2 regions of the Laribacter hongkongensis DSM 14985 genome follow, and region 2 is predicted to be linked to the other one. Evidence: predicted binding sites of a transcription regulator. Region 2 holds the regulator's gene; the other holds the start of a gene.

Region 1 (10,873 bases), on a different contig from region 2:
GAGCGGGCGAAATTCATTTCAAATAACCAAAGGTTATAAACAATGCTCACGGAGCATGGGTTTGCCTTTAGGATGACCGTTCCGACTCTGTAAGTAGAGGTGCGCTGCCTAAGAGTAAGCGAAAGGAGGGGGAGCCCGCCGATCTTCGCCAAAAGGAGTCAGCGCCGAAGCAGCCAGACCGTCGGGTCCGGCTGCTGGTGCCCTTCCGAACAGGAATGGCACTGCCATAGTCCTTAACCAACTATGGAGCGCTACTGAAGGGGGGAGAAGTCCTCATCCAACACCCTTGTTGCGTCTGCTGTCTTCTGGTCCTCTCGGTAGATCTCCACCTGACCCATAGGTGAATCGAGATCATGGAATTGACCCACTATTCCGACTCTTTGCTGTCCATCCTGCCGCCACTGGTCGCGGTCACGCTGGCCGTTCTCACCCGCCGCGTGCTGCTGTCGCTGGGCCTTGGCATCCTGATCGGCGCCCTCCTCGTCACCCGGGGCAACCCGCTGGATACCGTGCAGTATCTCGGCCTCAAGCTCATGGCCATCTTCCGGGAAGCCGGAGCGCCCAACTGGGCCAGCATCAACATTCTGCTGTTCCTTGTGCTGCTGGGCTGCCTGATCGCCCTGATGACACTCACCGGCGGCACCCGCGCCTTTGCCCTGTGGGCCGAGCAGCGCATCCGTACCAAGCGCCAGGCCAAGATCATGACCGGCATGCTGGTGTTCCTGTTCTTCATCGACGACTACTTCCACAGCCTGGCCGTCGGCACCATCTGCCGGCCGATTACCGACCGCTACCGCATCTCGCGGGCCAAGCTCGCTTACCTGCTCGATTCCACCGCTGCGCCGGTGTGCGTGCTGATGCCGGTATCGTCGTGGGGTGCCTACATCATCGCCGTGATCGGTGGCATCCTCGCTGCCCACGGACTGCAAGGCCAGAGCCCGATCTCGGCCTTCATCGCCATGGCCCCGATGAACTTCTACGCCCTGTTCACCCTGCTGATGGTCATCGTGCTGATCGCCGCCAGGCTCGACTTCGGCCCGATGGCGCGGCATGAAGCCGCGGCCCAGGACGGTGAACTCTACGACGCCGGCAAGGGCATTCCGCCCGGCGCCACCGAGTCGCTGAGCGCCGTGGCCGAAGGCAAGGTGCGCGATCTGGTCCTGCCGATCTTCACGCTGGTCATTACCACGGTGTATTTCATGGTGGCCACCGGCGCCGAGGTGCTGGCTGCCGGCGGACAGGCCTTCAGCGTGCTGGGCGCATTTGAAAACACCAATGTCGGCCTGTCGCTGGTCAGCGGCGCCCTGAGCGCGCTAGCCGTGGCCATCGTCCTGTCGCTGCGCCTGCGGCTGGGCCTCGGCGTGTGGGGTTCGGTGGTGCGCCACGGCTTTGCCTCGATGTGGCCGGCCCTGCGCATCCTGCTGCTGGCATGGGTGATTGCCGCGGTGATCCGCGATGTGGAAACCGGCAAGTATCTGGCCTCGCTGACCCAGCTGGCCCTGCCGGTCTGGCTGCTGCCGGCGGTGCTGTTCCTGCTGGCCGGTGCGATGGCGTTTTCCACCGGCACCAGCTGGGGCACCTTCGGCATCATGCTGCCGCTGGGTGCCGACCTGATGATGGCCGCCGAGCCCACCCTGCTGCTGCCGGCCCTGTCGGCCGTGCTGGCCGGCTCGGTATTCGGCGACCACTGCTCGCCGATTTCCGATACCACCATCCTGTCGTCAACCGGTGCGGCCAGCCATCACATCGACCACGTCACCACCCAGCTGCCCTACGCCCTTGTTGTCGCAGGCTGCTCGGTGGCCGGCTATCTGGTACTCGGTGCCACGGGATCAGTCGGCATGTCCTTGCTGGTCTGCACGGCCTGCTTTGCCACCAGCCTGCTGGCGCTGCACCGCCTGGCCGTCATCCGCCCGGCTGCCACACCGGCCGGAGAGGCCGCCCGGGCCTGATGTCCGGTGTCCGGCTGACCGGACACCCCTTTCTGCCGCCGGCCTTCAGGGCCGGCTTTTTCATGCCTGCGGCTGACCCGTACCGGGTTTGCCGGCGTGCCCGGTTTCAGGCCGGATGGCGCGGCATCAACCGGGCGGCCTGTTACACCGGCCCTTGCCAGGCCGGTTACCGCCACATTTCCCCTCCAGGAACTGTCAACGTGCGGCCTGCCGGCATGATCCGGTCCGGCATGACGCATTCGTCCACACCACGGTCCGCAGCACTGCCTACCTTCCACCCGGGCAACGGGCTGGCAGCCAGACCCGCTGCCGCCACCGCTCCGGACAGCCGGCCGGTAATCCTGTCAGCCGGCGCCAGCCTGTTCCGGCCAGCTGCCGTATGGCTCTTTCATCAGCATCACGTTGTAGTAGCGCAGGTCGCCGGTCACTTCGGCACCCAGCCAGCCGGGACGGGCAAAGTCCTCGTCTTCGCTGGAAAGTTCGATTTCTGCCAGCACCAGTCCGGCATTGCTGCCGGCAAACTCGTCCACTTCAAAGGCGTGGCGGCCGATGTGGACCTCGTGGCGGACCTTGTCGATCACGCCGGGCTCGCACAGCGCCAGGAGGGATTCGGCTTCGGCCAGCGTAATTTCGCGCTCCCACTCGAAGCGGGATACGCCGGAAGCATTGCCGATGCCCTTGACGGTGATGAATCCGCGCCCGCCCTTGATGCGTATGCGGACGCAACGCTCCGGTGCGGAGTTGAGATAGCCCTGCACGATGCGTTCCTGCCGGCTGACAAAGGGCCGGAAGTCGCCCCGTACCAAGAATTTGCGCTCGATTTCCTGTGCCATGTCCGTCTCCGGTTACGTGTCCGTCTCCTGACCCGCAACCCGGGTCGTCCTCAGCAAACGATACAGGGTCCGTTCGCTGATGCCCAACTGTTGCGCCAGCTGGCGGCGGGTGCCGCTGAATTCGCGCACCTGCCGGGCCAGCTCGTCCGGGGCGGGCGCAGCCGGCCCGGCAGGCTCCGCCGGTTCCCAGCCGTCCAGGGCTTCGTCGACGTGGCTGCGGCCGATGACAGAGCCGCTGGCAAACAGGCTGGCACGCTCGAGGATGTTGCGCAGCTCCCGGACATTGCCGGGAAAGTCATAGCCGGCCAGCCGGTCAAGCGCACCGGCAGACAGGTGCTTGTCACTCTGCCCGGCCTGGCGTGCCAGCAGGGCTTCGGCCAGCAGGACCAGATCCTCGCGGCGCTCGCGCAGGGGCGGCACGCTCAGCGGTACGCAGGCCAGACGGTAATAAAGGTCGGCCCGGAAGGCACCGGCAGCTACCCGCTCGCGCAGGTTGCGGTGGGTGGCACTGATGACGCGCACATCGGCCCGCCGCAATTCGGGCGAGCCGATGTGGCGATAGGTGCCGGTTTCCAGGAAGCGCAGCAGCCGCGCCTGCATGGCCAGCGGCATGTCACCGATTTCGTCCAGGAACAGCGTACCGCCGTCGGCTGCCTCGACCAGGCCCTGCTGGCGACGCACGGCCCCGGTAAAGGCGCCGCGCTCGTGCCCGAACAGTTCGCTTTCGATCAGGTTTTCCGGCAGGCCGGTGCAGTCGACCGTCACGAACGGCCGGCCGGCTCGGGCGCTGCCACGGTGGATGGCATGGGCGACCAGCTCCTTGCCGCTGCCGGATTCGCCCTGCACCAGCACGGTGGCGTGACTGGGTGCCACGCGGGCGATGCGGTCCAGCAGGGTCTGGAACGCCGGGCTGCGGCCAACCAGCCCTTCATTGCGCGCCGCCGCCAGCGGCAGGGGCTGCATGCGTTCGATAAAGAATTCGCACTGGCCGTCGTCGCCGAACACCGGGGTCAGCTCGATTTCGACGAACTCCTCACCCTGCGCCGAGTGGTGCAGGTGTACGCCCCGTTCCATCTGCCGCGATTGCAGGCTGCGCTGCAACGGGCAGCTTTCGCCGCAGTCATTGCAGGGCTGCCGGTAGTGGTGCGACACGGCAAAACACGGCTGACCGACGATTTCGGCACCGTGGGCAAACCGTTCGCGGTAGGCCCGGTTGGCAAAACAGATGCGGTAGTCGCGGTCGCACAGGATGTGGGGAGCTGCCAGGGCATCCAGATAGCGTGAAAGGACGTTCAGGGATGAAGACATGGGCAAGGAACAGGACAGGAATACTGTCATTTTATGACAAAAAACTGCCATTTCCTGCCAGTGGCAGCCAAAACGTCACGCCTGTCAGAAGATGTGCGTCAGTAACAGGCTGATTCGACTATGATTTTCGTGGATATGTCATGTGGCATGGATATTGATATCCAACGGGTTCCGGTTCGCCTGGCGCAAGACATCCTGCCGGCTGTCCTGCGCCAGCCTGACCGGAACATACCGTGATCCTGTCAGGAGAAAACCATGCGTCTTGCCGACCGCCGACTGCGCCGCGAACTGGTGTGGGTCGTCGTCATCAAGCTCGTCTTGCTGACCCTGCTGTGGTGGCTGTTCATCGCCCCGCAGCGGGTCGAGGTGGATAGCCGCAAGATGGCCGATGTCGTTGCGGCGCCCGCCGGATCACCTCTGCAATTCAAGGAGAACCCTCATGCCAATTGACAGTGTGGTCGATCTGTCGCGCCTGCAGTTTGCCGCGACGGCCATGTACCACTTCTTGTTCGTACCACTGACGCTGGGAATGGTCTGGCTCCTCGTGATCATGGAGTCGGTCTACGTGATGACCGGCAAACTGGTCTACAAGGACATGACCCGTTTCTGGGGCAAGCTTTTCGGCATCAACTTTGCCCTTGGCGTCACCACCGGCATCACGCTGGAATTCCAGTTCGGCACCAACTGGGCGTATTACTCCCACTACGTCGGCGACATCTTCGGCGCGCCGCTGGCGATCGAAGGCCTGATGGCCTTCTTTCTGGAATCCACCTTCATCGGCCTCTTTTTCTTTGGCTGGGACCGGCTTTCGCGCCGCCAGCACCTGCTGGTTACCATCCTGATGGCCGTGGGCACCAACCTGTCGGCGCTGTGGATCCTGATCGCCAACGGCTGGATGCAGAATCCGGTCGGGTCCGAGTTCAGCTACGAAACCATGCGCATGGAGCTGACCGACTTCTGGGCCGTGGTGTTCAACCCGGATGCCCAGGCCAAGTTCGTGCACACGGTATCGGCCGGCTATGTCACGGGCGCCATGTTCGTGCTGTCCATATCGAGCTGGTACCTCTTGCGCAAGCGTGATGTCGAATTTGCCAAAAAGAGCTTCCGCATTGCGGCGGCCTTCGGCTTTGCCAGCGTGTGTTCGGTGATCGTGCTGGGCGACGAGTCGGGCTACACCGTGGGCGAGGCGCAACAGACCAAGCTCGCGGCCATGGAAGCCATGTGGCACACCGAACCGGCCCCGGCGGCCTTCAACCTGATTGCCTGGCCGAACGAAGCCGAGATGAAGAACGACTGGGCGGTCGAGATTCCGTGGGTGATGGGCCTGATCGGCACGCGCTCGGTGGACAAGCAGATTCCCGGCATCCACGAGATCGTGGCCAAGAACCGCCTGCGCATCGAATCCGGCATCAAGGCCGTCAAGGCGCTGGACCGGCTGCGTGCCAACCGCAACGACGCCGAAGCCAGGGAGCTGTTCGAACGCCACAAGGCCGACCTCGGTTTTGGCCTGCTGCTGAAGAAATACACGCCGGACGTGACGCTGGCGACGGCGGCCATGATCGATGCCGCTGCACGCGACACCATCCCCGGCGTGACACCGATGTTCTGGACCTTCCGCGTGATGGTCGGGCTGGGCTTCTGGATGCTGCTGCTGTTCAGCGCAGCGCTGTGGTTCTCGATCAAGGGCTGCTTTGCCGACCGGCCGTGGCTGCTGCGGGCCGCGTTGTGGAGCCTGCCGCTGCCGTGGATTGCCTGCGAGGTCGGCTGGTTCGTGGCCGAGTACGGCCGCCAGCCGTGGACCATCTACGGTGTGCTGCCCACGCGGCTGTCGGTGTCCACGCTGTCGGTCGAATCGCTGTATGGCTCGCTGGCGGGTTTTGTCGGCTTTTACACGCTGCTGCTGGTGGTCGAAATGTTCCTGATGGTGCGCTTTGCCCGTCAGGGGCCGGGATCGCTCGGCACCGGCCGTTACCAGCATGAAGCCCATTCTCACTAGGAGCGCATCGTGATCGATTACCCCACCCTGAAAATCGTCTGGTGGCTGCTGGTCGGCGTGCTGCTGGTCGGCTTTGCCATCATGGACGGCCACGACATGGGCGTCGGCACCCTCTTGCCATGGGTCGGCAAGAACGATGTCGAACGCCGCGTCATCATCAACACCGTCGGCCCGCACTGGGACGGCAACCAGGTCTGGTTCATCACCGGCGGCGGCGCCATCTTTGCCGCCTGGCCCCTGGTGTACGCCACGGCGTTTTCCGGTTTTTACTGGGCAATGCTGGCGGTACTCTGGGCCCTGTTCTTCCGGCCGGTCGGCTTTGACTACCGCAGCAAGATCAATGATCCGCGCTGGCGCTCGACCTGGGACTGGGGGCTGTTTGTCGGCGGATTCGTGCCGCCGCTGATCTTCGGCGTGGCCTTCGGCAACCTGTTGCAGGGCGTACCGTTCCGCTTCGATGCCAACCTGGTGTCGTACTACGAAGGCTCGTTCTGGGGACTGCTCAATCCGTTTGCCCTGCTGTGCGGCGTGGTGTCCAGCGCCATGATCACCTGCCACGGAGCCATCTACCTGGCACACCGGACCGAAGGCGACATCGCGGCCCGCGCCCGCCGCTGGGCCATGGCCACCGGCCTGCTGGCCCTGGCCGGCTTTACGCTGGCCGGTGTCTGGCTGGCCAACGGCATTGCCGGCTACGTGATCACCTCGGCCCTTGACCCGGCCGCCCTGCCCGACCCGCTGGCCAAGACGGTGGTCATCCAGGAAGGCGCGTGGATGGCCAACTATGCGCGCTGGCCGCTGGCCTGGCTGGTGCCGCTGGCAGCCTATGCCGGCCTGGGGCTGGCCCTGTGGCTGCTGCGCCGCGGACACAGCTTTGCCGCCTTCTGGGCCTCGGCCGTCGGCCTGACCGGCATCATCGGCACCGCGGCCGTGTCGATGTTCCCGTTCATCATGCCCTCGTCGCTTGATCCGGTTTCCAGCCTGACCGTGTGGGACAGCGTTTCCAGCCCGCGCACGCTGACCATCATGCTGGTGGCAACGCTGATCTTCATGCCGATCATCATCCTCTACACCCGCTGGGCGTACCGCGTCATGCGCGGCAAGGTGACAGCCGACTACGTGCGGGAAAACAGCCACAGCGCCTACTGATGAAGCACAAGGAAACACGACTGATGAAAATAGCCCTGACCAGCCAGAACCGCCGGGACCTGACCGCCCACGCCGGCCGTTGCCGCCATTTCGTGGTGTATGACACGCACTCGCCGCAGCTGCCGGTGCAATGGCTGCAACTGCCGCTGGCCGGCACGCTGCACGAGGCCGATCCGGTAGCGGACCATCCGCTGGCCGGCATTGACGTGCTGATCACGGCCGGAGCCGGTGACTGCCTGCGCCAGCGTCTGGCCAGGGCGGGCATCCGGCTGGTCATCTCCGGCCAGCCGACGCCGGACATGGCGCTGGCGGACTATCTTGCCAATCCGGCGGCACAACCCCTGGACACGCACGGCGACTGCCAGTGCCAGTGCGCCCACTGAACAAAGGAAGGATTCCGAATGTGGTATTTCGCCTGGGTACTGGGCATCGGCTTTGCCGTGCTGCTGGCCATCCTCAATGCCTTGTGGGGCGAGCATGAAGAGGACCGCCGCCTCTCGCTCCAGCAAGATGCCGAAGCCGACCTGCATGGCTGAACCGGCTGCATCCCGCGTGCATGGCCCGCTGCTGCTGCTCGGGATTGCCATCATGCTGGGGCTGACGGCCTATCCGGCCTTGCTGGCCACGCCGGACGGCAAGGCGGATCATCCGGCAGCCCTGCTGCTGTTCTGGGCCATGAGCGCCAGCTTTGTCCGCGGGGTGGGCTTCGTGCCGCACAACCGCCTCATCCGCCTGCTGCTGGGCGGACCGGCAGCGCTGCTGGCCCTGCTGGTTGCCGCCATCCGGCTCTGGCCCTGACAGCCGACGACCCTAACCAACGCCCCGCCCAGCGGGGCGTTTTGTTTGCCCCGGTATCTGCCGCCCGGATTTTTTGTCCAGCCAATGACAAGGACAAATACGGCAAACCTGTCTCAGGTCAAAACCTGACCGTGGTGGCCTCAGGTAAATTACACAACATCTTGTGTTTTGCAGTCGTGAAAATCATACATATTGATAGAGCATGACTTCTATCCCTTCCCGAGGCTGTTCATGAAACCCGTAATCATCAAGCGCGACGGCTGCCGCGCCCCCTTTAACGCCACCCGCATCGCCGAGGCTGTCGATGCTGCCCGCCGGGCCTGCGCCCATGCCGATGCCGGACTGGGAAACGCACTGGCGCGGACCATCGGAGATGAACTGGCCGGACGCGAAGAAGTCGACATCCACGAAATCCAGACCCGGGTGGAAGACCTGCTGATGGCACAGGCGCCGGAAGTGGCACGGGCCTATATCGAATACCGCCACGACCGCGACCTCGCACGCGAGGCGCGTGGACGGCTGGCGCAGGACATTGCCGGGCTGGTGGAACAGAGTAACACGGCACTGCTGAACGAAAACGCCAACAAGGACGCCAAGGTGATCCCGACCCAGCGCGACCTGCTGGCCGGCATTGTCGCCCGCCACTACGCGCTGACCCACCTGCTGCCGCGCCATGTGGCCGAGGCACACCAGAAGGGCGAGCTGCACTTTCACGACCTGGACTATTCGCCGTTCTTCCCGATGTTCAACTGCATGCTGATCGACGTCGAAGGCATGCTCACGCACGGTTTCAAGATGGGCAACGCCGAGATCGACACGCCCAAATCGATCACCAGTGCCGCAGCCGTCACTGCCCAGATCATCGCCCAGGTGGCCAGCCACATTTACGGCGGCACCACCATCAACCGCATCGACGAAGTGCTGGCGCCGTATGTCACCCTCAGTCACGCCAAACACCTGGCCGTTGCGGCCGAATGGGGCATTGCCGACGCCGAAGGCTACGCCATGGCGCGTACCGAGAAAGACTGCTTTGACGCCTTCCAGTCGCTGGAATACGAAGTCAACACGCTGCACACCTCCAACGGCCAGACGCCGTTCGTGACCTTCGGCTTTGGCCTCGGCGAAAGCTGGCAGGCCCGCATGATCCAGCGTGCGATCCTGAAGAACCGCATTGCCGGTCTGGGCAAGAACCACAAGACGGCGGTGTTTCCCAAGCTGGTGTTTGCCATCCGGGACGGCCTCAACCACAAGGCCGGCGATCCGAACTACGACATCAAGCAACTGGCGCTGGAGTGCGCCAGCAAGCGCATGTACCCGGACATCCTCAACTACGACGAAGTGGTGCGCGTCACCGGCTCGTTCAAGACGCCGATGGGCTGCCGCTCGTTCCTGTCGAAGTGGGAACAGGACGGCGCAGAAAAGCATGAAGGCCGCAACAACCTTGGCGTGGTCAGCCTCAACCTGCCGCGCATTGCGCTGGAAGCGCAGGGTGACGAAGCGCGGTTCTGGCAATTGCTGGACGACAAGCTCGCCGTTGCCCATGACGCCCTACTCTACCGCATCGAACGGCTCAAGGGCGTAAAGGCGCGCGTGGCACCGATCCTCTACATGGAAGGCGCCTGCGGCGTGCGTCTGAAGGCTGACGACGAGATCAGCGACATCTTCAAGCACGGCCGTGCCTCGATCAGCCTTGGCTACATCGGCCTGCACGAAACCGTCAACGCGCTGTACGGCAATGCCGTTCATGTTTTTGACAGCGACGCACTGCGCGACAAGGCCATCGCCATTGTCAGCCGCCTGCGGGCCGCCACCGACCGCTGGAAGGCCGAAACCGGCTACGGCTTCAGCCTGTATTCCACGCCGTCGGAAAACCTGTGCTCGCGCTTCTGCAAGATCGACGCCCGCGACTTCGGCATCGTCGACGGAGTGACCGACAAGGGCTATTACACCAACAGCTTCCACCTTGACGTGGAAAAGAAGGTCAATCCCTACGACAAGATCGACTTCGAGGCGCCCTACCCGCCGCTCGCCAGCGGTGGCTTCATCTGCTACGGCGAATACCCGAACATCCGCCACAACGTCGAGGCGCTGGAAGACGTGTGGGACTACAGCTACCGCAAGGTGCCGTACTACGGCACCAACACACCGATCGACGAATGCTACGACTGCGGTTTCACCGGCGAATTCCGCTGCACCAGCAAGGGCTTTGTCTGCCCGGCCTGCGGCAACCGCGAGCCCTCGCGGGTATCGGTCACCCGGCGCGTCTGCGGCTATCTGGGCAGTCCTGATGCGCGTCCGTTCAATTCGGGCAAGCAGGAAGAAGTGAAACGCCGCGTCAAGCACCTGTAAGCGCGGAACAGTCCTCATGCATTACCACAAGTACTATCCGGTCGATGTCGTCAACGGCCCCGGCACGCGCGCCACCCTGTTCGTGTCGGGCTGCGAGCACCGCTGTCCCGGCTGCTACAACGCCACCACCTGGCCGGTGGACAGCGGCCGGCCTTTTGACGACGCGCTGGCCGACCGCATCATTGCCGACCTGAACGACACCCGCATCCGCCGGCGCGGGTTGTCGCTCTCGGGGGGGGATCCACTGCACCCGGCCAATCTGGCTACGGTCAGGAAGCTGCTTGAGCGGGTACGGACCGAGTGTCCGGGCAAGGACGTGTGGTGCTGGACCGGCTACACGCTGGCCACGCTGAGCGCGGCACAACACGAGGTGGTTGCGCTGGTCGACGTGCTGGTGGACGGCCGGTTCGAACAGGACGAGGCCGACGCCACGCTGGTGTGGCGCGGCAGCCGCAACCAGGTGATCCACCGGCTGACGCCGGACCGGA
Region 2 (10,873 bases):
GGGCTTCGCGCAGGGCGCTGACCAGGGCCTCGGCCTTCTGCCCGGCGGCATCCACCAGAATCCAGCCGGCCTGCACGTCCAGCAGGGCGCGGGTGCGGCCGGTCTTGGTGAAGGCGCGCGGCAGCAGGTCGTCAGTCACCTGTTCTTTCAGTTCGCGCTTTTCCTTGCGGCCGACCGGACGGGCCTCGCGTGCCTCGATGTCGGCAACCTTGCTTTCCAGCACGTCGCGGATCACCGCTGCCGGCAACACCTTGTCCTCGCGCTTGAGCGTCGCCAGTGCGCCGCCGGCAAGCGGATGCAGCAGGCGGTCCGGGGCGTGGCCGGCCGGTGCGACAAACCCCTGACTTGACCACTCAAGCCCGCTGGGCGGGGCAAAACAGTGTTGTTCCATGCCGGCTTCCAGTTTGGCCAGATCCGGCCGGGCGTCTGGCGGCAGGCGAAAAAGTGCGAGTTGGCGAAACCACATGGGAGACACTCCGGACAAACGAAAGGGGGCGATTTTACGGTGTGGCTGCCGATCCGGCATCCGCTATCTGTCCGGGCGGAACGGCATGGGCAAACCGGCGCGGCTTGCTGCCGGCATCAGGCCGGAAGCGGAGGCAGGGATGCTTGAAAAAGCGCTTGCCAATCCAGAAGCGGATGCTTAATATGGCCACCTCTCGACGCAGTACAGCAATCCGCTTGCAGTATTGTGGTCAGTTCGGCGGGGTGTAGCTTAGCCTGGTAGAGCGCTACGTTCGGGACGTAGAGGCCGGAGGTTCGAATCCTCTCACCCCGACCAGTTGATCATCGAGAACCGCAAACAGCGGGGTGTAGCTTAGCCTGGTAGAGCGCTACGTTCGGGACGTAGAGGCCGGAGGTTCGAATCCTCTCACCCCGACCAGGAATTCTGAAAAAGCCGGAGAGCCATCTCCGGCTTTTTTGCGTTTGGCAGCAAAGGACCGGTATGGACAGGCGTGTGTGCGGTGTGGACGAGGCCGGGCGCGGCCCGCTGGCGGGCGGCGTATATGCCGCTGCCGTAATCCTGGACCCGGCGCGTCCGGTCGAAGGGCTGGCAGACTCCAAAAAACTCAGTGCCGCCCGGCGCGAGGCGCTGGCGCCCCTGATCCGCGAGCGGGCGCTGGCGTGGTGCGTGGCGTGGGCCACGGTGGAAGAAATCGACCGGCTCAACATCCTGCACGCCACCATGCTGGCTATGTGCCGGGCCGTGGATGGGCTGGCTGTGCCGCCTGATGCCATCGAGGTCGACGGTAACCGGGTGCCGCCGTTCGTGCTGGACGTACCGGCCCGGGCCATCGTCAAGGGTGATGCCACGGTGGCGGCGATTTCGGCCGCATCAATCCTCGCCAAGACCGCGCGCGATGCCGAGTGTCTGGAGCTGGACGCCCGCTATCCCGGTTACGGTTTTGCCGCGCACAAGGGCTATCCCACCGCCGCCCATGTGGCGGCCATCGAGCGGCTTGGCGTCTTGCCGGTGCACCGGCGCAGCTTTGGCCCGGTCAAGCGCTGCCTGGCACTCGGGCAGCAGGCACTGGAGTTCTGAAGCGTGAAACGCAGCTTTGCGCCCGTGGTCGATGCCGGCGTGCGGGTGCTGATCCTGGGCTCGCTGCCGGGCGAAGCCTCGCTGGCGGCAAGCCAGTATTACGCCCATCCGCAAAACCAGTTCTGGCGCTTGCTGGGGAGTGTGCTCGACTGGCCGGAACTGGCCGGTCTGGCCTACGAGGATCGCCTGGCCGGCCTGCTGGCGCGCGGCGTCGGCCTGTGGGACGTGGTGGCGCAGGCGCACCGGCGCGGCAGCCTTGATGCCGCAATCCGCGATGCCGTCGGCAACGATTTGCCGGGACTGGTGGCGGAGCTGCCGGCCTTGCGGGCGGTGGCTTTCAATGGCCAGACGGCCTGGAAGGCGCGGCGACCACTGGAGGGCATGCCGCTGCAACTGCTTGCCCTGCCGTCGTCCAGCCCGGCATATACCCGGCCGTTTGCCGACAAGCTGGCAGTGTGGCATCAGCTGGCTGACTGGCTGTAGGGCAGAAATGATGCCGGGTGGCTCTGGCCGCAGACCCGGGCCGGACGCTGCGTGCCGTCGCGTGCATTGTCATGCCGGGGCAGCGGGCAGACGGCCGGAAGCACCGGGCCTGGCTGGCGGACGAGTGGCCGCGACTGATTCGGGGGCTGAAAGCCAGTGCCAGGAGCTGGTGCCGGTAGTGATGTATCTGCTGCGCGCTTTGCCGCTGTGAGAGTTTGTTTTCCCCGTTCGTTTCCGTCCGGCCAAAGCCGTCAGCCGGAATGGCTGTGCCGGCCGGTTGTCACTGCCTGGCGTCTGTTGCGCCGCGAGGGCAAGCTGGCGCTGCCGGAGTCCTGCCCTGTTGCTGCTGTTGTGGAGGCCATGCTTGCCGTACCGCCGTGCTGTCCGGCAACGGCAGTCCGAGGTACACCGGCAGCCTGTCTCCTGCGACATGACCGTCCGGCATTCCGGACCGGGGCATCGTGACCATGCTGCGTGCACCCCCTGTTCCGGGGGAAGGGCTGGTCATGCCGGACACCGGTCGGCTGCCGGCTTTGGCGACCGGCCGCATGAAGTGGTCCGGGCCGCTCCGGTCAATGACCGGGCGACTTGGTGACCTGTGCGGAGCGGGGCTGGCGTGCCGGTGTGTCGTTGTCGAAGTGGCTGACGACTTCGTTCATCGCATGCGCCTGCCGGAACAGGTCGTTCACCAGCCGGCCGGCGGCTTCGATTTCCCGGGTGGCATCCTCGATCCGGGCGCTGATGGCCACCATGCGCTGGGCCAGGTCCTGTGCGGCACCGGACTGCTGCTGGTTGGTCTCGGCGATGTCACGCATGCGGTCGTTGATGGTCTGGCTGGCATCGACGATGTTGCTGAGGCTGGCTGCCGTTTCGGCGAGGTGGATTTCGCCCTGGGTCGAGCGTTCGCCCACGGCCTGCATGGCGCTGACGGCGTGGTCGGTGACATTGGTGATCTGGCCGACGATGTCGTTGATTTCCATCGTGCTCTTGCTGGTGCGTTCGGCCAGCTTGCGTACTTCGTCGGCCACCACGGCAAAGCCGCGCCCGGCCTCGCCGGCCCGTGCGGCTTCGATGGCGGCATTCAGGGCCAGCAGGTTGGTCTGGTCGGCAATTTCGCGGATGGTGTCGGTCACGGTGCCGATGTTGCGCACGGCGTCGTGCAGGGCGGCAATGGTTTCCTGGGCTTCGGAAACGGTCTTGACCACGGCGCGGGTTTCGTCGCGCGAGCGCGTCATCGATTCGGCGCTGCCGGCGGCCACTTCGTGGGCGGTGCGGGTCGCCTGCGCCACGTCGCCACTGCTGTCGGCCACCGTGCTGATGGACGTACTCATTTGCTCGACCGAACCGGAGATGGCGCGGATCTGCTCGAACTGCTGCTCGAACCGGCCCAGCGTGTCGCGCATGCGCGTCTGCAATCCTTCGCTGCGGTCCTGCACCAGCCGGGCGGCCTGGATGAGGTCGTCAATGATGACCTTGATGTGTACCTGCATGTATGCGAGTCCGCCTTCGATCTGCCCTAGGTCGTCTTCGCGGTTGTGGGGCAGCCGGGTGTCGAGGCGGCCTTCGGCCATGGCGCCAAAGGTGTTGACGATGCGGCGCAGGCGTCCGCGCTCGCGGGCGTGGACGCCGATGAAACCGATGGAAAGCAGCATGGACAGGGCAATGGCACCGTCGCGCAGCAGGGTGGTGTCGGTCAGGCCGGCGACCAGGATCAGCAAGTTGAGCGTGACCAGCAGGATGGTGCGCTTGGCGTGCATGGACAGGCTGAGGTGCCGGCGGGCAACCGGCAGTTTGCCGTCCACGCCGATGGCGCTGTAGAGCTTGTCGGCTGCGTCGATCTGTTCCCGGCTTGGCGGGGTACGCACTGACATGTAGCCCACCGTGTTGCCGTTCTTGTGGACCGGCACGATGAAGGCATCCACCCAGTAATGGTCACCGTTCTTGCAGCGGTTTTTCACCATGCCGCGCCAGGAGCGACCGGCCTTGATGGTTTGCCACAGGTCGGCAAAGGCGGCCTTGGGCATGTCCGGGTGACGGACGATGTTCTGGCTCTGGCCGATCAGTTCTTCCCGGCTGAAGCCGGAAATCTCGACGAAGGCATCGTTGGCGTAGGTGATGACGCCTTTGAGATCGGTTTTGGTAACGATGGTGCCGCGGGTGAAGGGCGTTTCGTTACGAGTGACAGGCAGATTGACTTTCATGGCGCAGGAATGGGCAGCAGCTAAAACCACGGACCACCATAACAGATTATGTTTTTGGGATGTACGTGACCCGGAGCATAGATGCTCCCCCGTTGATTCATGACAAATTACTTGCTGTATCTGCGGGCAAAAAAATGGCGCAGTCCGTGAGGGCCGCGCCGCAATCTACAAAGGAGAAATAGAGGAGAAACTATCAAGAAGCAGTTGCTGCATCTCAATGGCTGCGGATTATGGTGACGTTCGGATTCACTGTCAATCAGTATTGTTGTTTTCCGAACGGATAATTGGTGGAGTTGGGCGAAAACTGACGCACAATCTCCTGTTAAGGTGAAGCAAAGCTTCGTTTAAGCCGTTTGTCTGTAATAAATTGTTCATAAATGAACATTCTTTCCGGATGGGGTTTGCCAGAGCCCGCTCAACGATGTCAAGTGTTTGTCGCGGATGCTTTGATATTCCGTGTGGCTGCGGCTATGCGACAATAGGGCTCCCCAATCTTTGGTGCCGTAGCCGAATATGTCGATGCTGTTGCCTGATCCGCGCCTGCTGCCGCGTGTAGCGCCGAAAAACGAAATCATCCGTGCCGTGCTGGCACGTCTGGCGGAAACGGATGCCGCTGCCATTGATCGCAAGCAGGCTGCTCTGGAAGGGCTCCTGCGCGACGCGCTGGACATGGACGACGCGCAGGCGCTGACCGTGGCGCTGCAACTGGCCCCCGAGCAGACCGCCTGTCGCCATCTGTGGCATACCCTGCTCGACGTGCTGGGAGCCGGTGCAGCGGAGCGGCATGCGGCGGTGTTTGCCCTGCCTTTGGTGCTGGCGACCGGCAGCCGCAAGGAAACGCAGTTGCCGGCCCGGATTGATGCCGGGCCGGTGCTGGCCATCCTGCGCGAGCAGGGCGTCATCCGCGAATCGGCCCAGGTATGGCTGGGGGGCGAGCTGCTGCATCCGGATACGCTGGCCGGACTGTCATTCGGGCAGCTGTGGCAATGCAGCCAGTCCGCCGGACTGGAAGGCCTGCCGCAGACGCTGGCCGGTACGCCGGTGCCCGTGCATGAAGAAGGCGTGTTCGTACGCTACCTGCTCGGCGTGGCCCTGCAAGAGGCCGGCCAGCCGGCCCCGGTGCGGCTGGGGGGCATGGTGGGAGACTGGGGCATGCTGGTGATGCGCAACCTGACTGCCCAGCTGGAAACGCCCAAGGTCACGCTGTTCCCGATCCCGGCGGTGCCCAACCTGGTGCCCGAAGCGCTGCGCCAGGGGCTGGCCCTGCGTCTGGACGTCAATTTGCAGATGTGGGCATCGAACATCATCCGCAAGCTGCGCAAGGGCGGTGTCGAGATCGTCGGCGTCGCTGCCGCGCACGAAAACAACGAGATCCGCTTTACCGTTTCCAGTCCCGGCGACGACAAGAACTGGTCGGGATTCGTCTGGCCGCTGGCGCCGCTCGACAGCGTCGAACGCATCGAGGAAAACTTCCGCGCCCTGATGAGCGAATGCCAGGTCAGCGACGTACGGGTGCTGGCCGACATCCAGCCTGACCGGGTTGACGGCGTGCCGTTCCTGGTGACCTGCAACGACGCCGCGGCCCGTCTGGCCTGATGCCGCATTCAGGGCGCGGTGTCGCCGTGTCCTTGATTGCGTTAGAATTTGCGCCTTCTAGACGTTGGCCTCCCTTTCTGATCCGGAAAAACTACGATGTTTCCTGCAAACCACACTATCCACGCTTTTGACCCGGAACTCGCTGCGGCCATGGACGCCGAAATCGTCCGCCAGCACGAGCACATCGAGCTGATTGCTTCCGAAAACTACACCAGCCCGGCGGTGATGGAAGCGCAAGGCTCGCAACTGACCAACAAGTACGCTGAAGGTTATCCGGGCAAGCGTTACTACGGTGGCTGCGAGTACGTCGACAAGGTGGAGCAGCTGGCCATCGACCGCGTCAAGGAGCTGTTTGGTGCCGAGTACGCCAACGTGCAGCCGCACTCCGGCTCGCAGGCCAACCAGGCAGTGTATTTCTCCATCCTCAAGCCGGGTGACACCGTGATGGGGATGAACCTGGGCCACGGTGGCCACCTGACCCACGGTTCGCCGGCCAACCTGTCGGGCAAGATGTTCAACATCGTGGCCTACGGCCTGAACGCCAACGAAGAAATCGACTACGACGACATGGAACGCGTGGCGATGGAAACCCGGCCGAAGCTGATCATCGGCGGTGCCTCGGCCTACGCCCTGCGCTTTGACTTTGAACGCATGGGCCAGATCGCCAAAAAGGTCGGCGCCTACTTCATGGTCGACATGGCGCACTACGCCGGCCTGGTGGCTGCCGGCCTGTACCCGAACCCGGTGCCGCACGCCGACTTCGTGACCTCGACCACCCACAAGACCCTGCGCGGCCCGCGCGGCGGCCTGATCCTCGCCAAGGCCGAATACGAGAAGATGCTCAACTCGTCGGTGTTCCCGACCCTGCAGGGCGGCCCGCTCGAGCACGTGATCGCCGCCAAGGCCGTGGCCTTCAAGGAAGCCCTGCAACCGGAATTCAAGGAATACCAGCAGCAGGTGCTGAAGAACGCCGCTGCCATGGCGCAGACCCTGACCGAACGCGGCCTGCGCATCGTGTCCGGCCGCACCGAAAGCCACGTGTTCCTGGTTGACCTGCGTGCCAAGGGCCTGACCGGCAAGGCCGCCGACGCCGCACTGGGCAAGGCGCACATCACCGTCAACAAGAACTCGATCCCCAACGATCCGGAAAGCCCGTTCGTGACTTCCGGCATCCGTCTGGGCAGCCCGGCCATCACCACCCGCGGCTTCAAGGAAGAAGAAGCCCGTCTGGTCGCCAACCTGATCGCCGACGTGCTGGATGCGCCGGAAGACGACGCCGTGATCGCCCGCGTGGCAGGCCAGGTCAAGGCTCTGACCGACCGCTTCCCGGTTTACGCCAGGTAAGCGTACTGCCTGTCAGGTCAACCCGTGCCGGCGTGCAGCCGGTGCGGGTTTTTTGTTGCCCGCGGCGCGGACAGGGCAGGGATCAGGACAGGAACAGGATGTGGTGCAGGAAGAAAATGCCTTGGGCATACATGACGAAAAACACGGTGTTGAGCAGCAGCTTGTCGGAACGGGACATGGGGATACGGGCAGGCAGGAACAGCATTGAAGCCTGACATTCTAGCAAACCCGTCCGGTTGTCCGGAACGGAGCGCCCGCAGGATGCCGTCACCACCATGACCGGACCGGCATTGGGGTTGTCGGCGGCAACCGGTACAATCGGCGCCTTCTGTCCGGCCAGACCGGCCTGTCGCCACCGGATACCGTGGCCAGGCCGGAGGCTGTGCCGGCGGCAATCCACATTTTCATGGCGGGCACGGTCCCGCCGTTTTGTCATCAGGATCAGGGGGGCCGTGCCATGAAATGCCCGTTTTGCGGTCATGCCGACACGCAGGTGGTCGATTCCCGCGTAAGCGAGGACGGGGCGAGCATCCGTCGTCGTCGTCGCTGTCTGGAGTGCGACAAGCGCTTCACCACGTTCGAAACCGCCGAAGTGCGCATGCCGCAGGTGGTGAAGCAGGACGGCCACCGCGCCGAATTCAGCGATGCCAAGCTGCGTACCGGCTTTACCCGTGCCCTGCACAAGCGGCCGGTGCCGACACCGCTGGTGGACGAGGCCGTGGGCCGCGTCAAGCAGAAGCTGCTGCAACTGGGCGAGCGCGAAGTCAGCGCGCGCCAGATCGGTGAAATGGTGATGGGTGAACTCGCTCGCCTCGACAAGGTGGCCTACGTGCGCTTTGCCTCGGTCTACCGCAGCTTCCAGGACGTCGCCGAGTTTTCCGACGCCATCCGCGAAATCACCCACGACAAGGACTAGGCCGCATGTTCAGCGCCGATGACCATCGCTACATGGCGCGCGCCCTGCAACTGGCGCGTCTGGGCATGACCAGTACCGCGCCCAATCCCCGCGTGGGCTGCGTCGTGGTCAGTGACGGACAGGTGGCGGGAGAGGGCTGGCACGTCCGCGCCGGCACGCCGCATGCCGAGCGGCATGCACTGGCCATGGCCGGCGAACGGGCGCGCGGCGCCACGGCCTACGTGACGCTGGAGCCGTGCAGCCATTTCGGCCGCACGCCGCCCTGCGCCGATGCACTGCTGCAAGCCGGAGTCGGGCGCGTGGTGGCGGCCATGGTCGATCCCAATCCGCTGGTCGCCGGTCAGGGCATGACACGCCTGGCCGCAGCCGGCATCGAGTGTGCCAGCGGCCTGCTGGAAGCCGAGGCGCGCGAGCTCAACCGCGGCTTTGTCAGCCGCATGACGCGCGGGCGGCCGTGGCTGACGGTGAAGCTGGGCATCAGCCTCGACGGCAAGACCGCGCTGGCGGACGGCCAGAGCCAGTGGATTACCGGCGCTCAGGCGCGGGCGGACGTGATGCGCCAGCGCGCCTGCCACGATGTCATCCTGACCGGCAGCGGCACCGTGCGGGCCGACAATCCGCAACTGACCGTGCGCAATCTGGTACCGGATGTCCTGCCGCCGGCATTGCAGGATACCCCGGCCGGCCGCCTGCAAGCTACCACCCAGGTGCGCCAGCCGCTGCGGGTGATTGTCGACGGGGCCGGAACGCTCGATCCGGATGCCGCCATCTTTTGCGGTGCCCCGGTGCGGATGTATACCGCCGCAACCACGCCGGCCACCGGGCGGCTGCACGGACACACTGTGGTGTCGCTGCCGGGGGCGGACGGGCGGGTGGACCTTGCCGCCCTGCTGGCCGATCTTGGCCGGCTGGGTGTCAACGACGTCTGGTGCGAAGCCGGCATGGGGCTGGCCGGTGCCTTGCTGCACGCCGGGCTGGTGGACGAGCTGGTGTGCTACATGGCGCCGGTGGTGCTGGGGCATTCCGCCCGCGGCATGTTCGACCTGCCGCCGCTGGCTGCGCTGGCCGACAAGTCCTGCTGGCGCTGGCACGATGTCCGTTCAGTCGGCAACGACCTGCGTCTGACCCTGCGGCCGGGCAGCCAGGCTGGAGATTGAACGGTCCCGGCACTATCTTGTCATCTTGACCGACCAGGGAGGGATGCAGGATGAAGCTGACGGCAGACCGGATGCGCCACATGGCCGAGGCCACCCTGACGGCGCTGGGCAGTACGGCGGCCGAAGCCCGTCTGGTGGCCGGCCATCTGGTCGAGGCCAACCTGCGCGGCCATGACAGCCACGGCATCGGCATGCTGCCCTTTTACGTCGACAGCGTGGCCCGCGGCACACTGCACCCCAACCAGCCGGCGCGGCTGCTCAATGACCAGGGGGCGGTGCTGCAATTCAGCGGTGAACGCGGCTATGGCCAGCGTGTTGCGGTCGAGGCCATGCGGGCTGCCAGCGCGAGGGTGCGCCAGACGCAGGTGGTCCTGATGACCCTGTCGGCAGCCCATCACCTGGGGCGCATCGGCCATTACGGCGAACTGGCTGCCCGGCTGGGTTTCGTGTCCATCCACTTCGTCAACGTCATCGATTACGATCAGCCGCTGGTGGCACCGTTCGGTGGCACCGCACCGCGCTTTGGTACCAATCCGTTGTGCATTGCCTTGCCGGGCGGCGTCCGCGAGCCGCCGTTCATTCTGGATTTCGCCACCAGCATGGTGGCGTACGGCAAGACCCGCGTGGCGTATCTGGCCGGTCGCCGGTTTGACACACCGGTCATGCTGGACGCGGCCGGGCAGCCCACCGCCGACCCCAGGGCCATGTGGGAGTCTCCCACCGGCGCCCTGCGGCCGATGGCCGACCACAAGGGCAGCGGGCTGGTGGCCGCGTGCGAGCTGCTGGCCGGCCTGCTGTCAGGCGGCGGCACCCTGCAACCGGGCAATCCGCGCGCAGGCGGCATCCTCAACAACATGACCACCATCCTGATCGACCCGGCCCGGCTGGCCGACATGGACTGGCTGCGACAGGAGTTTGACGCCATGGCGGGCTGGATCCGTTCGTCCCCGCCTGCCACGGCCGGGCAACCGGTGCAACTGGCCGGCGACCCGGAACGCCGGCAGCGCCACGAGCGCCTGCAATGGGGCACCGGGATGGCCGAGGCCGAATGGCAGGGCATTGTCAAAGCGGCCCGGCGAGCAGGGGCCCAAGTCTGAGCGGAGCACCGGAACAGGCAAATCGTCACGGCTGCCGGGTATCCGGCCGCCGGATGAGCGGAGCCACGGGGCCAGCCACTGTTACCGGAGCCTGCCTGGGGGCGTTTGGTGGACGCACCCGGAAACGGTGCCGTTGCGGGCGGCCATCATCAGACATCCGGGTGGCCAAAGCTGCATGACACAACGCAATGCCCGGGTCAGCCGGGCAAGCCGGTACTGCGGGTGGCCTGTCGGGCTTCGGGCCGGTTTGCCGGTGCAGGGCAAAGGGTGTTGCGCCCGGCATTGCCGGCTGCTGACCATCGTGAAGGTGCCCGTGCCGTATGGACATTCCGCTTGCCGCAGAACATCGCGGGCCGCTGCCCGGAACGCTTGTCCTGCGGACAGCCCGGGTGGCTGCGGGCCGGTTTCGTCTTTGTGGTAGCACGGGATTCGGGCCGGGAGGGCACCAGCCTGATCGCGGTTTTAAAGATGCACCGATGATGCCGGTATGGCTGTCTGACGCCGGCATCCGGCCGGCGCCGCGCACGGCAGTATCA

What was found. The regulator NrdR, encoded in region 2, represses ribonucleotide reductase genes. The targets are predictions, from matches to a motif close to AAANACNATATATNGTNTTT.
Region 1: the regulator NrdR is predicted to act here: its motif matches at 8,186-8,205, upstream of nrdD (anaerobic ribonucleoside-triphosphate reductase).

Annotation. Positions count from the first base shown of each region.
Region 1 covers NZ_AUHR01000002.1:61,448-72,320, reverse strand. Annotated here, with positions in the region: lysine riboswitch at 87-262, shown strand; gene G542_RS0101860 (Na+/H+ antiporter NhaC family protein) at 354-1,952, shown strand; gene G542_RS0101855 (CYTH domain-containing protein) at 2,297-2,785, opposite strand; gene G542_RS0101850 (sigma-54 interaction domain-containing protein) at 2,798-4,093, opposite strand; gene cydP (cytochrome oxidase putative small subunit CydP) at 4,349-4,543, shown strand; gene G542_RS0101840 (cytochrome ubiquinol oxidase subunit I) at 4,533-6,089, shown strand; gene cydB (cytochrome d ubiquinol oxidase subunit II) at 6,099-7,238, shown strand; gene G542_RS0101830 (NifB/NifX family molybdenum-iron cluster-binding protein) at 7,262-7,621, shown strand; gene cydX (cytochrome bd-I oxidase subunit CydX) at 7,640-7,774, shown strand; gene G542_RS0101820 (cyd operon YbgE family protein) at 7,767-8,036, shown strand; gene nrdD (anaerobic ribonucleoside-triphosphate reductase) at 8,268-10,385, shown strand; gene nrdG (anaerobic ribonucleoside-triphosphate reductase-activating protein) at 10,402-10,873, shown strand, end outside.
Region 2 covers NZ_AUHR01000004.1:174,345-185,217, forward strand. Annotated here, with positions in the region: gene G542_RS0105370 (recombination-associated protein RdgC) at 1-466, opposite strand, end outside; gene G542_RS18435 (hypothetical protein) at 465-647, shown strand; tRNA gene G542_RS0105380 (tRNA-Pro) at 705-781, shown strand; tRNA gene G542_RS0105385 (tRNA-Pro) at 807-883, shown strand; gene rnhB (ribonuclease HII) at 947-1,543, shown strand; gene G542_RS0105395 (DNA-deoxyinosine glycosylase) at 1,547-2,026, shown strand; gene G542_RS16020 (methyl-accepting chemotaxis protein) at 2,599-4,227, opposite strand; gene G542_RS0105405 (hypothetical protein) at 4,747-5,823, shown strand; gene glyA (serine hydroxymethyltransferase) at 5,920-7,167, shown strand; gene nrdR (transcriptional regulator NrdR) at 7,625-8,083, shown strand; gene ribD (bifunctional diaminohydroxyphosphoribosylaminopyrimidine deaminase/5-amino-6-(5-phosphoribosylamino)uracil reductase RibD) at 8,089-9,240, shown strand; gene G542_RS0105430 (malate/lactate/ureidoglycolate dehydrogenase) at 9,291-10,337, shown strand; gene G542_RS16025 (LysR family transcriptional regulator) at 10,871-10,873, opposite strand, start outside.